3 regions of the Rummeliibacillus sp. BSL5 genome follow, and region 3 is predicted to be linked to each of the others. Evidence: riboswitches for the same ligand, from Rfam matches in the RefSeq annotation. Region 3 holds a riboswitch; each other region holds the start of a gene.
What was found. Region 3 has a riboswitch for lysine ahead of RCJ93_RS14025 (transporter substrate-binding domain-containing protein). Riboswitches for the same ligand answer to the same signal wherever they lie in the genome.

Region 1: linked by a shared signal. The riboswitch ahead of dapA (4-hydroxy-tetrahydrodipicolinate synthase) and the one ahead of RCJ93_RS14025 (transporter substrate-binding domain-containing protein) in region 3 are both predicted to bind lysine.
Region 2: linked by a shared signal. The riboswitch ahead of RCJ93_RS15795 (amino acid permease) and the one ahead of RCJ93_RS14025 (transporter substrate-binding domain-containing protein) in region 3 are both predicted to bind lysine.

Annotation. Positions count from the first base shown of each region.
Region 1 is NZ_JAVGCV010000003.1:79,528-83,818, reverse strand. It holds gene RCJ93_RS12090 (hypothetical protein) at 1-94, shown strand, start outside; gene RCJ93_RS12085 (cupin domain-containing protein) at 251-778, opposite strand; gene dapA (4-hydroxy-tetrahydrodipicolinate synthase) at 840-1,736, opposite strand; lysine riboswitch at 1,851-2,031, opposite strand; gene RCJ93_RS12075 (YsnF/AvaK domain-containing protein) at 2,119-3,147, opposite strand; gene RCJ93_RS12070 (D-glycero-alpha-D-manno-heptose-1,7-bisphosphate 7-phosphatase) at 3,316-3,837, shown strand; gene RCJ93_RS12065 (NADH-dependent flavin oxidoreductase) at 3,976-4,291, shown strand, end outside.
Region 2 is NZ_JAVGCV010000009.1:3,321-7,611, reverse strand. It holds gene RCJ93_RS15805 (nitric oxide synthase oxygenase) at 1-650, shown strand, start outside; gene RCJ93_RS15800 (CynX/NimT family MFS transporter) at 701-1,915, opposite strand; lysine riboswitch at 2,110-2,289, shown strand; gene RCJ93_RS15795 (amino acid permease) at 2,430-3,941, shown strand; purine riboswitch at 4,146-4,247, shown strand.
Region 3 is NZ_JAVGCV010000005.1:90,889-95,179, reverse strand. It holds gene ldmS (L-aspartate--L-methionine ligase LdmS) at 1-253, shown strand, start outside; gene RCJ93_RS14030 (hypothetical protein) at 445-1,899, shown strand; lysine riboswitch at 1,996-2,182, shown strand; gene RCJ93_RS14025 (transporter substrate-binding domain-containing protein) at 2,286-3,137, shown strand; gene RCJ93_RS14020 (amino acid ABC transporter permease) at 3,302-4,048, shown strand; gene RCJ93_RS14015 (amino acid ABC transporter ATP-binding protein) at 4,069-4,291, shown strand, end outside.

The sequences.
Region 1 (4,291 bases), on a different contig from region 3:
CAAGCCGCGTGAATTTGTCTATACGGTAAAGAAAGGACGTTATAGCATATCCATGGACGATCCTTCTATTACCATTACAGCTACATTGAAATAAGCGACTTCTATAATAGTAGAAAAGGAGAATCTTGATTAAAAAGATTCTCCTTTCTTTTGTTCAAATTTAAAAGAAGGAGAGTTGACGGTACAAACATCCTTTATCTAAAAAAAAGCAACCGTCCTTAAGGAGGAGGCTGCTTTTTTTAATGATTATTTATTGAGGTTCCTCCGCTTCGGCGATTGCTTTGGTTTGATGGACCGTGCCGCGTGGATGGTTAGGAGGAGCATAGATTGAATACAGCTTGATTGGCTTGTTGCCTGTATTGGTCAGATTATGCCATGTGCCAGCTGGAACGAAAAAGACATAATCATCCCGCACTGGTTGCTGGAAGTCTAAGAACTGTTTATTCTTACCCATTTGTACAAGGCCTTCGCCTTCTTCAATGCGAATAAACTGGTCCGTATGCGGGTGAATCTCCAAACCAATATCTCCTCCGACTGGAATGCTCATCAGAGTAAGCTGCAAATGCTCACCGGTCCATAGCGCTGTGCGGTAGTTTGTGTTTTGTTTTGTTGCTGTGTCTATATTGATAGCAAAAGGTGCTGGACCATAATCTCTTAAATAAACACTATTCGGACTTTGGTAGGTTTGCTGGTATTGATTTTGAAACTGGTAAGGGGAGGGGCTATTCGGATAATAGCCGTGGGTTGTTCCGCAAGATGGACAATGATAGTGATACAAAACATCATTCCTTTTTTACTATACTGTACGCTTCTCGCGGAACTTTGGTGCCTATTTTAAATTAACTTTTTAAAGCTGTGTCTTCTTTACATACAGTCTGCAATAGATGCTGCAACTCAGTAGTTTCTTCTTCATTAAGGGGTATTAAAGGCAAACGTACACCGCCTACTGCTATTCCTCTCAGATTCAGTCCGGCTTTTACAGGGCAAGGGTTAGGTGCGCTAAATAGTCCTTTGAATATAGGGAGAAGCCTACGATGATCTACCGCAGCTTCCATCACATTCCCGTTTTTAAACTTTTCCATCATCGCTTGCATTTCATTTCCAATAATATGGGAAGATACAGAAATAACGCCAGTAGCGCCAATCGATAAAGATGGCAGTGTTAAATGGTCTTCTCCTGTATAGACACTGAAATCATTGGGTGTTTGCGTAATGAGTTCAGCCATTGCATCCAAATTTCCGCTCGCATCTTTAATGGACACGATGTTATTAATCGCGGCAAGGCGAGTGACTGTTTCAACGGTTAGATTGACAACACTTCTTCCAGGGATATTGTAGAGAATGATTGGTAGCTGCGTTGAATCCGCAATTGCTTTGAAGTGCTGATAAAGACCTTCTTGTGATGGTTTATTATAGTAAGGTGCAACAAGCATGATTCCATCCACACCAGTATGTTCAGCAGATTTAGTCAGTTCAATGGATGCCCTTGTATTATTAGATCCGGTGCCTGCAATAACAGGAACCCTATGGTTTACTTCATCTACGACAAATTGAAATAAACTAATTTTTTCTGCCGTTGTGAGTGTAGGGGATTCACCTGTAGTGCCAGCTACCACAATGCCATCTGAGCCGTTTTCGATAAGATAATTAATCAGCTCACGAGTAGCTCTAAAGTCAATATTTCCTTGTTGGTCAAATGGGGTCACCATCGCCGTTATAATTCTTCCAAAATTCATTGCTTCTCCACTTCCTTTTCATTTTTTGGAGAAGGGCAGTATAGAAAATAACGCAAAAAAAGCAGCAACGTGATGTGACTACGTTGCTGCGAGAATTCATAAAGTCATCTCCATGCGTACGATAGCCCTCCATATAGTTTCCTACATGACAGTCCTGTGTTTATTCAACAACAGGCCCAGCAATAGAGAAATATGAGTTTCTCTAAGCTTCGGCAAATTCCCCTTTCCACTGCAGTAGTCGGATCTCATCATCCTCTTGCAGCTTACTCATGGTTTTTGCGCCTCTATCCTTATTTCAAAAGATATTGAAATAAGTGAATATTCAATTACAGAAAGTATAGCAGTCTAGCTATGCTTTTACAAGATAGAAAGCCAAATATTATTATATTTCTCTGTTTTTAATATCGGCATTCATATTGCCAGCTGTAAGCGTATCATCAAGATTGTTCTTTTTAAGGTCATTATCGTTTTGATTTGCAGGATCGTACAATTCTTGCTCTGTAATAGCACCACGATTTGCCGCATCTACATCGCTATCTGTGACAGAAGCATCACCAGTCGTTTCAATGCGTGCTTCCTCGCGTTTTAGATTATCAGTGACTTGTTCTGTTTCGGTCACTTGTTTTTTACCAATGACTACTTCTTCGTTTACCACTGGTCTTTTAGTCACTTCAATTTGTTCTTCGACGATTGGAATACGGATTGTGTCGTCTTCGCCCATTGGAGCATAAGCATCTGTAGTGGCAGCTGCTTCATCGGTAACTTTTCGTCTTTCCACATATACTTCATCGTGTGTGACAGGTACATTGACTGTTTGTGGTTCTTCCACAACATCTTTGTGAACTTCAACCTCACCAGTTTGTACTTGGTCTTTTTCAACATCAAGTTGTTCTTTGCGCAATTTTAATGTTTGCTCATCTGCCACTGTATTATTAACATCCACTGTATCATTAGTAGCTACTGTGGTATCAAGACCTACATTTGCCTCTTGGTTGTCTACTGGTGTTAGTGGGTCAGCAGTGCCTAAAAGGGCATCATCTTCTTTGTTTGCTAAAAGTAGAATACGGCCATCGTTAATATCGCGTTCGTAGCGACGAGCAGATTCTTCATCAAAGCCAAGTGTTAAGAAATATTCGTAATAAGATGCATGGTCCACATCTGTGTGGAAATCACCTTTAAATACTGCTGCTAGGCGATCGAAGAAACCTTCATCTTCTTCCATATTGCGACCGCCGACATCTTCTGTTAGTACGCCTGTTTCATTTTTTACGACTGATGGAGCAGAAGGGAAGTTTGTTGTATTAAGTGCAATTGAGAAATCGTCAGTTGCATATCCTTTTTGACGATATTCATCAATAGCTTTAATCACTTCCGCGCTTGAGTTATAAATTCCTAATACTTTTTTATCCATGTGTATTACCTCCATTATTTGTTTCATTTTTTTGATATGTGATTACAACATAAATATACCCGAATCTCTTTCAACGAAACGCTTAAGCATAAAAGAATGTTTGTTTTAGAATTAGTAAAATGTGACAATGATGAAGAAGATAAACGCTAAAGAAAGGTGCTTATATATATGAAAAAAGCCGTATTTTTAGATCGTGATGGGGTCATTAATGAGGTACTAACCAATAGGGTAAAGTTTGTGAACAAACCGAAAGATTTGTATTTCTTACCGGGTGTTCCCGAAGCCATAAAAAAATTGAATGCTTATTTTGATTTTGTGTTTGTGGTCACCAATCAGGGCGGTGTAGGTCTTGGATATATGAAAGAATCGGAATTGAAAAAAATCCACTTGCATATGATTGAGGAGTTAAAGAAACAGGGAGCTCAGGTGGATGAGGCAGTCTATTGTCCACATAAACCAAAAGCTGGTTGCGCTTGCCGAAAGCCTAATAGCAAGTTAATTGAAGACTTAGCAACAAAATATGAAGTTGACTTATCAAAATCATTTATGGTTGGTGATACGGATACAGATATAATGGCGGGGAAGAAAGCAGGGACGAAAACAGTTTATTTAGGTGAACGCGATCCACTAGCCGATGCAGTATGTAATGACCTGAGCGAAGCGGCAGAATGGATTATAGCACATCAATAGTTTGCATCTGTAATGTACCTATTGTACAACGTGAACGTACAAAAGTTGTTTTGCTAGGGAGTTTCAATTCTTTGACACATGATTACTTGCAGAATACGATAAATTAGTGAAGAAATGAAAAATAGGAGGTCAATATGTATGGCAGATTTATTTGAAGAATATACATTGAAAAACGGGGTAACATTGCGCAATCGAGTGGTAATGGCACCTATGACGAACTACTCTGGTAATGACGATGGTACCGTTACAGACGCGGAGGTTGCTTATTATGACCGCCGTTCAAAAGGTGTCGGTATGATTGTGACAGCTTGCACGCATGTCTTAGAAAACGGCAAAGGTTTTCCAAGACAGTTTGCTGGATATGATGACAAGTTTATCCCTAGTCTAAAACGCGTGGCTAATGTGATTCATGCTGGAGGAGCAAAAGCAGTACTTCAAATTTTCCATGGTGGCA
Region 2 (4,291 bases), on a different contig from region 3:
TTACAAATGAGTGCTTAAAACTTGGATGGAAAGGGAAGAGAAGGCAATTTGACGTGTTGCCTTTAGTTATTCAAGTTGATAATCGGCCACCTAAGTTCTTTGAGATTCCTTCTATATACATAAATGAAGTGGAAATCAGGCATCCAGAATATAGCTGGTTTTCTGAGTTGCATTTAAAGTGGTATGCAGTTCCTATCATTTCAAGTATGCCTCTTGAGATAGGGGGAGTCGTCTATACTGCCGCTCCTTTTAACGGTTGGTATATGGGAACGGAAATTGGTGCAAGAAATCTTGCAGACGAAAATCGTTATAATCAGCTTCCTTTAATTGCGAAGAAGATGGGCTTAGATATGCGATCAAACACAAACTTATGGCAAGATCGTGCACTAATAGAATTAAATGAAGCCGTTTTGTATTCTTTCCGGGAAGATGGTGTCAGTATTGTGGATCATCACACTGCAGCACAGCAATTTAAACGTTTTGAAATGAACGAAGAAGCGGAAAATAGAGATGTAACAGGCAATTGGACTTGGCTTATTCCGCCTCTATCACCGGCTTTAACGCATATTTTTCATAAACCGTATAAAAATAAAAAGAACTCGCCAGCGTATTCTTATCGGTCGTCACCTTTTAAGATATTGGAAGACTAGAGAATACAAATGAAAAAGCGCTCATTAGCTACAGGCTAATGGCGCTTTTGTTATTGTTCTTTCGTTACAAATCGGTCTTTAGCAGAAATGAATGCAAAGACGAACAAAAGGACTGTGACAATAAGATATAAGCTGTTAGCGGCATGCCAACTATGGAAGCTGTCATGGATAAAGCCATATAGTACAGGTCCTATCGCAGCTAGCAAATAACCGATGGATTGTGCAGTGCCTGAAAGCTCAGCTGCTTCTTGTGCGTTGCGAGAACGAAGGGAGAAAAGCATCATAGAAAGACTAAAGGATGCCCCTCCGGCGAATCCAATCATTAACATCCATAACAATGTAAGCTCTGTCCAATTCATAAATATACCTGCAAAGCCTGCAAAGTAAAACAGTGACAATAATGCAACGAGCGGCCTTTGGTCAGCTTTTTTACCTGCAAGAATCGGGGTTAAAAAAGTCATTGGCAATTGTGCTATCTGTAGAATAGAAAACATCCATCCCGCTTTGCTCGGGCTCATGCCTTGGGTTTCAAGCAGTCCTGGAATCCAAGTAGCCGTCGTATAAAACAACAGGGATTGTAGCCCCATCGTGAAGGTAATAGCCCATGTAAGAGGATACTTCCACATAGGTTTATTACGTTGAGAAGGTTCATTGCTGTTTATTACCTTCACATGATTCCGCAATTGTGGTAGCCATACTATGATAGCGAGAATGGCCAGAATACCCCAACAGGCAAGAGCTCCTTTCCATCCGATTGTTGTTTCTGCTATTGGATTGCTCACGCCTGCTGCTATACTGGCGGATAGGTTCATGGAAACAGAATAAAGTGCTGTTAACAATCCTACTTGAAGAGGAAACTTTAATTTAATAAGAGCAGGCAAGAGGACATTGCCAAATGAAATAGCAACTCCGATGATAATCGTTCCAAAGAATAAGAAAAAGACACTGCCCGCTGAACGCATTAAGATACCAATAGCCAAAAGTATTAAGGCTGATAACAATGTTCTTTCAAATCCAAAACGTCGTGAAATTTTAGGGACAAATGGTGAGACAACTGCAAATGCAAGCAAGGGGATAGTTGTAATCAATCCCGCCCACACATTTGATATAGTGAGCTCTTCTTTAATATCTGCAATAATAGGGCCAACAGCAGTGAGAGGGGATCGCAATGTTGTGGCGATAAAGATAATACCGAGCACTAAAAGCCATGTTTTTTTGTCCCATGACAGCTTCTTGTTTCGGTTCGTAGCTTGTTCTGAAGCCAAAGGAAATCCTCCTTTTGAATTTATAATAGATAATAAAAACGTACAGGAATCATTTTGCTTTATCAATATTTGTTTTACAAAACATGTCCACTTCTTTCTAAAATATAGTAATTTTCTATTTACCCTTGTAGTTATGTGCTTAATATATTACAATGTAGGTAACTTAAAACTATATATTGCATGCCTCATCCAATAGATGAGGTAGAGGTCGCGGTATTCATGAGTATAATCGACGAGGCGAGAAAGCGTTTAGGACTCGATTAAAAAGGGAATATTGCCGAAGTACAAGCAAGCTTTTTATTGCTAGTGCTGGGGCTGCTATCGAAAGGTGCAGAACTGTCACGCCAAAGTCGGCGTGTTGAGCTATCTTGATCAAGGTTGATGGGGAATTCGGACGCCATCTCAGTTATATATGTGATGGCTTTTTTATTTAAATTTTAGCTGTAATAGACAGCGGCGAAGAATACCTTCAGCTCGACCTTTTCTTGCAATGAAAAACGGAAAGAGGAGAGTTATGAATAGAGTAGAAACACATACAAATGCAGGAATACGAACAAACATTAAACATGATTCTCATTCAAATACACAACAGAAACTGAAACGCAGCTTAAAAAGTCGCCATATTTCCATGATTTCACTTGGCGGTACAATCGGTACAGGCCTACTTTTAGCAAGCGGCAACTCAGTTGCAGAAGCGGGTCCCGGAGGAGCACTGTTAGCTTATGGACTAATTGGTGTAATGGTATTTTTCCTTATGACAAGTTTAGGGGAAATGGCCGCTTATATGCCTGTATCAGGATCATTCAGCACATATGCTTCCAAATTTGTTGATCCTTCATTAGGATTCGCGCTTGGTTGGAATTATTGGTACAACTGGGCAGTAACGATTGCAGCTGAAATTTCAGCTGTAGCGATTGTTATGAAATATTGGTTCCCACACACACCTTCATTTATTTGGAGCGCTGCATTTCTTATAATTATCTTTACTTTAAACTTTTTGTCAGTAAAAAGTTTTGGTGAAAGCGAATATTGGTTTGCGCTTATCAAAGTAGCAACAATTATTATATTTATTATCATTAGTTTCTTAATGATTTTTGGTATTCTCGGCGGACATGCTCCTGTTGGATTTACTAATTTCTTTAAAGGCGACGCGCCTTTCCATGGTGGATTTTTTGCTACATTAGGCATTTTCTTAGCTGCAGGCTTCTCCTTCCAAGGGACAGAATTGCTTGGGATTACAGCTGGTGAAACGGAAAATCCAGAAAAAACAATCCCACAGGCTGTACGCTCGGTCTTTTGGCGAATTCTATTGTTTTATGTTTTAGCTATCTTAGCGATCGGCTTATTAATTCCTTATACGGATGCACGTTTAGCAAATAGCGATGACGTGGCAGTAAGTCCTTTTACATTAATATTTGAAAATGCAGGCATTGCCTTTGCTGCTTCTGTGATGAACGCAGTTATCCTTACAGCGATTCTTTCAGCCGGCAACTCAGGGTTATATGCAGCATCTCGTACATTACGTGAATTAGCAATGGAAGGTAATGCACCGAAGATTTTCAAAAAACTAAACAACCGCGGTGTTCCTGTTGCAGCACTTGTTTTAACAGTAGCAGTGGCTTGTTTATCCTTTTTGGCATCACTTTTTGGATCTGGTACAGTGTATATCTGGCTCTTAAATGCTTCTGGTATGTGCGGTTTCATTGCATGGCTTGGTATAGCGACCAGTCATTATCGTTTCCGAAAAGCATTTGTGGCACAGGGTCGTGATCTCTCAGAGTTGCCGTATCGCTCTAAATTTTTCCCATTTGGCCCGATTTTTGCCTTTGTCCTTTGTGCGATCGTTATCTTAGGGCAAAACTACACAGCGTTTACAGGCGACCATATTGATTGGTATGGCATCCTAGTATCCTATATTGGCTTGCCAATCTTCCTTATTATCTGGTTTGGCCATAAACTGAAATGTAAAACAAAGGTTGTACGTCTAGAAGAAGCAGATCTGACAACGAAACGCCAAGTACAATAATTTAAATCTTGAAAGCTAATCTATCAACGTTGGTAGATTAGCTTTTTTATTGTGAATTGAGCCAATTCGTTTAATATAATGTTCGCTTTTTAAATGTTTCTATCATAATAAATAATCTATTTATTCGGATTTGGGTTATTTACCAACACTTACAAAGAGAATTTATATTGAATTTTACGTTTTACATGCTATAATAAAGATAATCAAAATTACATAACATTCACTCATATAATAGCAGGAATATGGCCTGCAAGTTTCTACCAGATTACCGTAAATGATCTGACTATGAGAAGCAATCTAGTAAATAGTTTGTTCATTACTTTCTATTTGCTATTACTTTCGACAATAAG
Region 3 (4,291 bases):
ACTTGGAAAGCCAGTAAACAAGTTTTTAGCCTACCGATCAAATGACCAACGAGATGCATTCTATACAGCGATAAAAGAGTATGTTGAAAAAGGCGTACTATTCCCATTAGCCTACTATGATGGAGATTATTTCGAGCAAAAAAAACCATCTAGATTTACCGGAGTCTGGTATGCAGATTCAATCGAAGAGATTGAACGGTATGAAAAAGAGCTTATGGAAAAAAGTGTTTTAGAAAACGGACCAGAGGATTAATTCCTCTGGCTTTTTTTTGATTTGTTTAAGCCCAAATGTATTATTTATGGTAGAATTTTTTAGTAGTAGCACTGTAAAATTAACAAAGAAGATACTACTTTTAGTAGAAAGAGCACTTTTATTATAGATGAACAATACTAACCACTTAATAATTAGATATAGAAAATTAAATGAATATGGGGAGAAAACCAATGAAGAGCTGGGAATTTATATTACGCGATTATATGATTGGGCGTCCGGTCATTGCTATTCAGTACGATGAGGACGATCCGACAGTTGGAGAAATTGTAGACTTAAATAGAGAGTTGCCTTATGGGCAAATCGAAGTAACAGAAGACGGAAAATTAGCATCACTTTTAATTGAAATGGAAGACATCATGGAACACAATGATGTGTCACTTGATGAGTATGAAGAATTAACACAAGAGGATTTGATGGGAATTGCGGAAGATTTTATAGATGAATTCTATCAAAAAGAACTTACTTTCCGCAGTATTTCTGAATGGAATGGTGAATCATACTTGTTAACGTTTGAAGCAAAGGATGTTGCACTAAATCTATTCTTGCCTAATTCAGGTGTGACGCTAGAAATAAATAAACAAGGTTTTATCCTGTCGGCTACCTTTAATCAGTCGTATTATCAGCTAGCCTATCCTGATATTCAGATTTCTGCTGAAGATGCTAGGGAAATTCTTTTTGAACAACCGCTTGTCGAACTTGCGATTGCAGACTTGAATGGGGAATTACAGCTTCTCTACAAACCAAAAAGTGGCACTTTTAGAGTACATGTAGACGGTAGTCTCCAATACGAAGAGGATTTTATGGAATATGGGGAGCAAAATGCTAATTCCTTTGAGCCCGTTACAGTAACCGAGAGTGTAAAAACATTGCTTGGTGTAACTGATGATATGCAATTGATTGAGGACGGAGCAAATCGTTTTTGGTATATAGGCAATTCGAAAAACACCGATGAAGAAGAACCTGTTATTAAAATTGAAAACATAGATTCTATGTTTATGGAATACGAATCGCTGGTAGAGTGGGAAGAGCAGAAAGAAGAACTGCCAGAAGCTACATTAGCTAATAAAGCAAAAATGTTCCTAGAGGCGATTGTGGGCGATGTCCATGAAAAGTACCTGTTAGAAGTACAGCAAGGGGAAATGGAATATTCGTCATATGGCATAATAACAGAAGAAGACTTGTCAGAAGAGGAACGACAATTCTTTGAAGAGTTGGAGTTAGAAGAAGATGATGAGTTTGACGAAAACTTTGACTTTGAGCCATACACAACATTTTCATTTATAAGACAGCATAAGGGTGTCCTATTAAGTGATTACACCATTCATATCAATGTAGGGAAATATACGGGGATTATTCGTGAATGTTCGCTGCTGTTGCCAAACGAAGGGAAGTTAAATACCCTAGACATTGTACCAGTCCTGCCTTTAGAGGAAGCCGACGCTAAATTTAAAGAACAGCTGGAAATGCATCTTGCACGAACTGAGGTCAATGATGAAGAAGATGAAGACCTAATTATATATGATTTGACTTATGAAGCAGAATTTCCAGCTGGAAAAGAAATCATGGCTATTAATGCCATGAGCGGGGAAGTCTATTATGCAGAAGAAGAATATGAGGAAGATTGATGGCTAGAATCTTTTAAATTGTTGAAATATTATTGACATCCATTCCATCCCTATTGTAGACTGTTTAAAACATAACTAAATATAGCCTCACTTATACGGTGAGGTAGAGGCGCAGTATTTATTAGTTCTTAGTGGAGTTAGAGAAAGCGATGAGTCTAAGAAGAAGGAAATATTGCCGAAGTGTGTAACAAGTTTCTCATTGTTGCATGCTGGGTCTGCAGTGAATAACTGCAGGACTGTCTCAATAAATTTCTATGGTTTATTGAGTTGTGCTATCTCAAATTGGGATATAAGTAGAGGATTTAGGACTAGAATTACGTAGCCCTGAGTTCAACTCAGGTCTATAATTCTAGTCTTTTTTATTTAGAAAAAAGGGAGAGATCAATATGAAAAAAATAGGAACACTGTTATCAAGCATGTTACTAATTGCTGTGCTAATTCTAACAGGGTGCAGTTCTAAAGAATCTGGTGATACAAAGTCTTCAGGCAGCAAAGGAAGCGACACATTTACAGTCGGCATGGAAGCAGGTTATCCGCCGTTTAACTGGACGCAAGGTGACGATTCTAATGGTGCGGTTGCCATTCAAGGGAACGCTGAATATGCAGGTGGATATGATGTTCAAATTGCCAAAAAAATTGCAGATGGCTTAGGAAAAAAACTTGTCATTTCTAAAATGGAATGGGACGGTTTAGTGCCAGCTTTAGCTTCAGGTAAGATAGATGCGATTATTGCAGGGATGTCTCCTACTGAAGAACGCAAAAAGACAATCGACTTCTCTGACAATTACTATACATCTCATCTAGTGATGGTCGTTAAAAAAGGAAGTAAATATGAAAATGCTACTTCAATTGAAGACTTTAAAGGGGCAAGAGTAACAGCTCAATTAAATACATTCCACTATACAGTTATTGATCAAATTCCAGGCGTGAAAAAACAAACAGCAACGGATAATTTCTCCGCTATGCGCGTGGCTTTACAAGCAGGCAAGATGGATGCATATGTTTCAGAGAAACCAGAAGCAGTATCAGCAACTTCAGCCAATGATCAATTTAAAATGGTTGAATTTAGCGACGGCAAAGGATTTAAAACAGCCGCGGAAGATACACAAACAGCAGTGGGTATACCGAAAGATAGCAAATTAACAAAGAAAATCAATGAAATACTAAAAGGCATCTCAGAAGAAGAGCGTACAAAAATGATGGATGATGCCATTAAACAACAACCAGCAGCCAAATAATGCAAAAGTTCACTTAGTGAAAGTGCTCTTCAGCTTTCACTAGCTTTGCATCAATCGCGCTTTAACATGTAATATTTACGCCTAAAGGATACGGCATGTATTAAAGCTTTGTTATAGGAGAGACATAAGCATCTGTTAAGGCGCTGTTTGGAGGAGGAAAATAGATGAGTTTAGAATGGTTTATAGAGATTATCGTCAATAACTGGCCAATGTTTTTAAGAGGCGCATGGATGACGTTGCTCATTGCGACAGTTGGTACAATTTTTGGCGCCTTAATTGGCTTAATCATCGGTATTATTCATACAATCCCGAAAAGCAAAAGTAGAATTAAAAGAGTATTTTTAAAATGCGTAAGCATCATTTTATCGGTATATGTGGAATTTTTCCGCGGAACCCCAATGATTGTGCAGGCGATGGTTGTTTACTTTGGTTCTGACCTGATATTTCACATTGATATGAACCGTACATTTGCGGCAATGTTCATTGTTTCTCTCAATACAGGGGCTTACATGGCAGAAATCGTACGAGGTGGCATTATTAGCATCGACAATGGACAATTTGAAGCAGCACGCGCGATTGGTATGAATCATTGGAAAACGATGGTGCATGTCGTTTTGCCACAGGTAATGCGCAATATTTTGCCAGCTACAAGCAATCAATACATTATGAATATTAAAGATACATCAGTGTTAAATGTGATCGGTGTTACCGAATTATTCTTCCAAACGAAGACGATTGCAGGAAATAACTTCCGCTACTTTGAGTCATTCTTTGTCGCCTGTATCATTTATCTGATTATGACTATTATAGTGACACAAATATTGAGATATTTCGAAAGAAAACTTGCCGGCAATGCAACATATCAGCTAATAGATAATCAAGAAATGCTGAGCGGACAGAAGGCATCATAATAACAAAGGAGAGGGATTCTATGGAAAACATTATCGATATCATGCATCTCAATAAATCCTTTGGATCACATGAGGTATTAAGAGATATTAACTTTTCTGTTAAGGAGGGTGAAGTAGTTTGTGTGATTGGCTCTTCGGGCTCAGGGAAATCAACACTGCTGCGCTGTATTAACTTGCTTGAATCGCCCACTGGCGGAAAGATTTTATATAAAGGACAGGATATACTGGACCAAGAGCATAATT